2 regions of the Tardiphaga sp. genome follow, and region 1 is predicted to be linked to the other one. Evidence: predicted binding sites of a transcription regulator. Region 1 holds the regulator's gene; the other holds the start of a gene.
What was found. The regulator LexA, encoded in region 1, represses DNA repair genes until DNA is damaged. The targets are predictions, from matches to a motif close to TGTTCNNNNTGTGTTCNG.
Positions count from the first base shown of each region.

Region 1 (2,408 bases):
CGCGAACTCATCGACGTCTGCGCGGCGGCCGGCTTCCGGCAGATCATCGGCTATATCGATGCCGACAACACGGCCTCGCTCGGCCTTCATGAGAGCTTCGGCTTTGCCCGCGTGGGCCTGCTACCCGGTGTCGCCTATCGCTCCGGCCGCTGGGCCGACACGATCATGGTTCAGCGCTCGCTAGCCACCGGCTCCACGACTCCGCCGCCGCCCGTCGGGCGGGTGACGTCCGCATAGCGCAAGCTCCGGCAGGAGCGTTTTCGGTATCCGGCAAGAGATCGACGACCGGCCAGGAACAGCCCCTCAGCCGCGCTCAATGCGCTTTCCGTTGACGGCAAATTAAGCATTGCGGAACACATATGGAACATATAGTGTTCGTTCATGATTTGTTTCGAGATTCTGTGGCTTTGAGTAGTTTGAGAGTGCCCGAACTCGCGCAACCGATCTTCGAATGATCGCCCCTGGATTGAGGCTCACCGTTCGAAGGCCCTTTGAAACGCACGCGGCGGCCGACACCGTCAACTGAGGATGGCTTCAGATGCTCACGCGCAAACAATACGAACTCCTGCGATTCATCGATCAACGGCTGAAGGAAGCCGGCGTCCCGCCCTCCTTCGACGAAATGAAGGATGCGCTCGACCTGCGCTCCAAGTCCGGCATTCACCGTCTGATCACGGCGCTGGAAGAACGCGGCTTCATCCGCCGGCTGCCGAACCGCGCCCGCGCCATCGAAGTCATCAAGTTGCCAGAGCTCGGCGCGCCGGTTACTGGCGGCACCGGCCGCCGCGGCTTCACACCCAGTGTCATCGAAGGCACGCTCGGCAGGGTGCGTCCGGCCGCCAGCATCGGTAGCGGCGATGACGATAACGGTCGGACTGTCGCCATCCCGGTGATGGGCCGGATCGCCGCAGGTACGCCGATCGAGGCCCTGCAGACCCGCAGTCACACCATCAGCATGCCCGCGGACATGCTCGGCTCCGGCGAACATTACGCGCTCGAAGTGCGCGGCGATTCCATGCAGGACGCCGGCATTCTGGACGGCGATACCGTGCTGATCCAGCGCAACGAGAGCGCCGACACCGGCGACATCGTGGTGGCCCTGATTGACGACGAGGAAGCCACGCTGAAGCGCTTCCGTCGCCGCGGCGCGTCGATCGCGCTGGAGCCTGCCAACGACGCCTATGAAGTCCGCATCCTGCCACCCAACCGGGTCCGCATTCAGGGCAGGCTGATCGGCCTGTACCGGCGCTACTAAGCCAAGGCTGTCGCATTGACGGACTACTGATCTTCGGGTTGAAGATCAGTTTCCGCCGGCGTCGCATCGAGCGGCCGGTTTTGCTGCGGACGACCCGCCTGTGGCGTGTCGGGTGATGGCTCATCGGGAATGGCGCGTGACCACGGGCGATCCAAGCCGCGCGGCCGCACAGCGTCGATAGCAAAGCCGTTCGCCTTTCGCTGCACACTCATCGCCCCATTTCGTTGCAGGCGATCCTGATCGATCACCAACGCACGGCAATCCTTTGGCGGTTGTTTCGTCGTGATGATGAGCGCCGCGTTCTCGCAGTCATCCGTGAATGCACCCGGCTGCAGCACCAGTGCCACCAAAGCACCATCAGCGAGCGGCGTGATGCATCCGTCGCGGTCGCAGGACACGCCATGGCTGAGGGAGCCATCCGTCGGCAGGCGCGCATCTGCATCGCCGGCGAGCCACTCTTTCAGCAGAAACGTATCCTTGACGCTGCGCATCACGCGCAGAAGCCCGTCCCTGCCCCGTACCGCGACGCTGTGACCGTCACCCGAGATCAGCACATCCGGCTGCTTGACCAGTAACGCCCAGACAATCGAGAGCGCCAGCACGCCAGCCCCCGCGAAGCGCAACGGCGTGCGCAGCAGTCCGAGGACGATGATGCCGATACTGGCTAGTATCAGCGGTCCGGTCCCGAAGGCCGGCATCCGGCCGATGGCGCCGGGCAACGCGGCGACCCATTGCGCGACCACGATCATCCACTGGATGCCGAGATCCATCAGCCCCCAGAACACGCCGTCAAAGCCGAACGGCATAGCCACGAGCCCGAGAATGCCGGCAGGCATCACAAGCGCGGAGACCACCGGCATCGCCAGCAGATTGGCGAGGACGCCGTAAGGCGTGACGCGATGAAAGTGAAACGCGGCATAGGGCGTCGTGGCGAGGCCTGCCACCAGCGAGGCCAGCACGAGCATTGCAATCTCGCGTCCACCCCATAGCGCCACGCGCGCTGTCGCGGAATGATCGGGAGAGGCAAACAGCGCGGGCATGCCGATCTGCACCAATGCGACCAGCCCCAGTGTCGCGGCGAATGACATCTGGAAACTCGGATGAATCAACGCTTCGGGCGCCACGATCAGTACGATCATCGCGGCCACCGCCA
Region 1 is NZ_JBGMOE010000122.1:40,402-42,809, forward strand. Features, by position in the region: gene ACEK02_RS16725 (N-acetyltransferase family protein) at 1-237, shown strand, start outside; gene lexA (transcriptional repressor LexA) at 539-1,255, shown strand; gene ACEK02_RS16735 (ComEC/Rec2 family competence protein) at 1,279-2,408, opposite strand, start outside.

Region 2 (2,408 bases), on a different contig from region 1:
GGTTGAAGCAGCCGAGCGGCGGCACATCGAGAATGTTCTGCGGCAGAATCATACCATAGGCGACAACCACCGCAGCTTCGGCCTCATGCGACCGGAATTCGGCTTCCGCCTCCGGCGTCCGCAGCGTCTTCGGGGTGAAGACGGGAATGCCGAGCCGCTCGGCCTCGCGCGCCACAGGCGTCGGCTGCAGCTTCATGCCACGGCCAGCGGGCTTTGCTTCGCGGGTATAGACGGCGGCGATCTCATGGCCATGGGCCACGAGTTCGAGCAGCGTAGGCACCGCGAAATCCGGCGTGCCCATGAAGATCAAACGAAGCGACATAGGTCGGAGCCGATCTGTTGCAGCGTTACGCGGAGAAACCTACTCCGCGCGCTTGGCGAGCTTGGTGAACTTCTTCAGCACGCGATCGCGCTTCAGCTTGGACAGGTAGTCGACGAACAGCACGCCATTGAGATGATCGATCTCATGCTGGATGCAGGTTGCGAACAACCCGCTGGCTTCTTCCTCGATGGTCTTGCCGTCGAGGTCCATATAGCGGATCCGCACCGTCGCCGGACGCTCCACTTCCTCGTAATATTCAGGGATCGACAGACAGCCCTCTTCATAGACCGAGAGTTCTTCCGAGGCCCAGATGACCTCTGGATTGATGAAGACACGCGGCTTCTTGCCGTCCTCCTCATCGTCCTTCTTGGCGATGTCCATGGTGATCAGCCGCAGCGGAACCGCGATCTGGATCGCCGCCAGCCCGATCCCGGGTGCGTCATACATCGTCTCGAACATGTCGTCGGCGAGCTTGCGCACCTCCGACGTCACCTTCTCGACAGGTTTGGAGATCAGCCGCAACTGTTTGTCCGGCAGTATAATGATTTCACGAATGGCCATGGCGGGCGATTTAATCTGCGCGCCTGTCCGGGTCAATCCGTTGGAAATGCAGGGGCTTCGAAGGCCGTTAACCCATCGCTAACCATGCCAATTAAGGCAGGGTTAACCGTGTCGGTTAGGCTCCGCCTGACCACATTTCTTAGGCTTCGGTTAACCAAGAAAATTCATCTTGCATTGACCATAAACGTTCCCCCTTCGTTCGCTTCATTACCCGAATCGGCTACAAGGATGGGATGAACGAGATCCTTTTCATGATCGGCGACACGCCGGTCACCACCGGCGTGGCATTGATGGGCTTCGGTGCTCTGGCGCTGGGTTTGCTGCTCACCATCGCCATCATCATCGCCCGCTCTGGTAGCCGCGGCGCCGCCATGGCCATGGCACAGGCGATCCGGGCCGATGAACTGGAAGAACGTCTCAGTGAAGTTTTGAAGGCCCAGAACGAGGCCACCGGCCGCGTCGACGCCATGGGGCAGGCCCTGGCGGGCCGTCAGGCCGACATGGCACGCGCAGTGTCCGAGCGGCTGGACTCAGTGACCCACCGTGTCGGCCAATCCATGGAACAGACCACCCGCAACACCATGGAAAGCCTGAGCGCGCTGCATGAGCGGCTGGGCATCATCGACAACGCCCACAAGAATCTCACCGACCTGACCTCGCAGGTGACGACCTTGCGCGACGTGCTCGCCAACAAGCAGTCGCGTGGCGCCTTCGGTCAGGCGCGCATGGAAAGTATCGTCAAGGACGGTATGCCGAGCGGCGCCTATGCGTTCCAGCACACCCTGTCGTCCGGCAAACGGCCGGATTGCGTAATCTTCCTGCCGGACCAGCGCCCGCTGTGCATCGACGCGAAGTTCCCGCTGGAAGCCGTTACCGCGCTGCATGACGCGCGCAGCGACGAGGAGAAGAAATATGCGGCGCAGCGCCTGCGCGCCGACGTGATGAAGCATGTCACCGATATCGCCGAGAAATATCTGGTGCCCGGCGAAACGCAGGATACGGCGCTGATGTTCGTGCCGTCGGAGTCGGTTTATGCCGAGATTCACGATGGTTTCGACGACATCATCCAGAAGGCCTATCGCGCCCGCGTCGTGCTGGTATCGCCGTCGCTGCTGATGCTGGCGATCCAGGTGATGCAGCAGATCCTGAAGGACGCACGGATGCGCGACGCCGCCGACCAGATCCGTACCGAAGTGCTCAATCTCGGCGACGATCTCGGCCGCTTGCGCGACCGCGTGATGAAGCTGCAGACCCATTTTGGGCAGGCCAATGAAGACGTCCGCCAGATCCTGATCTCCGCCGACAAGATCGAGAAGCGCGCCGGCCGCATCGAGGAACTGGATTTCAGCAAGAGTGAGCCCGCCACCGAGGTGGCCCCGGTCATGGCCAAGACCGCCGCTCCCGACATGTTCGCGCCGCTGCCGCGCAAGATTCAGGCGGGGGAATAGAGCGCTCTTTAGCCTCTCCCCGCTCTTTGCGGGAGAGGCTAAAGAAAGCGAGCCCGAATCTGCTAATCCTCGTCCCA
Region 2 is NZ_JBGMOE010000079.1:46,714-49,121, forward strand. Features, by position in the region: gene fmt (methionyl-tRNA formyltransferase) at 1-322, opposite strand, end outside; gene def (peptide deformylase) at 362-883, opposite strand; gene ACEK02_RS12630 (DNA recombination protein RmuC) at 1,117-2,331, shown strand; gene ACEK02_RS12635 (MFS transporter) at 2,408-2,408, shown strand, end outside.
Region 2: the regulator LexA is predicted to act here: its motif matches at 1,069-1,086, upstream of ACEK02_RS12630 (DNA recombination protein RmuC).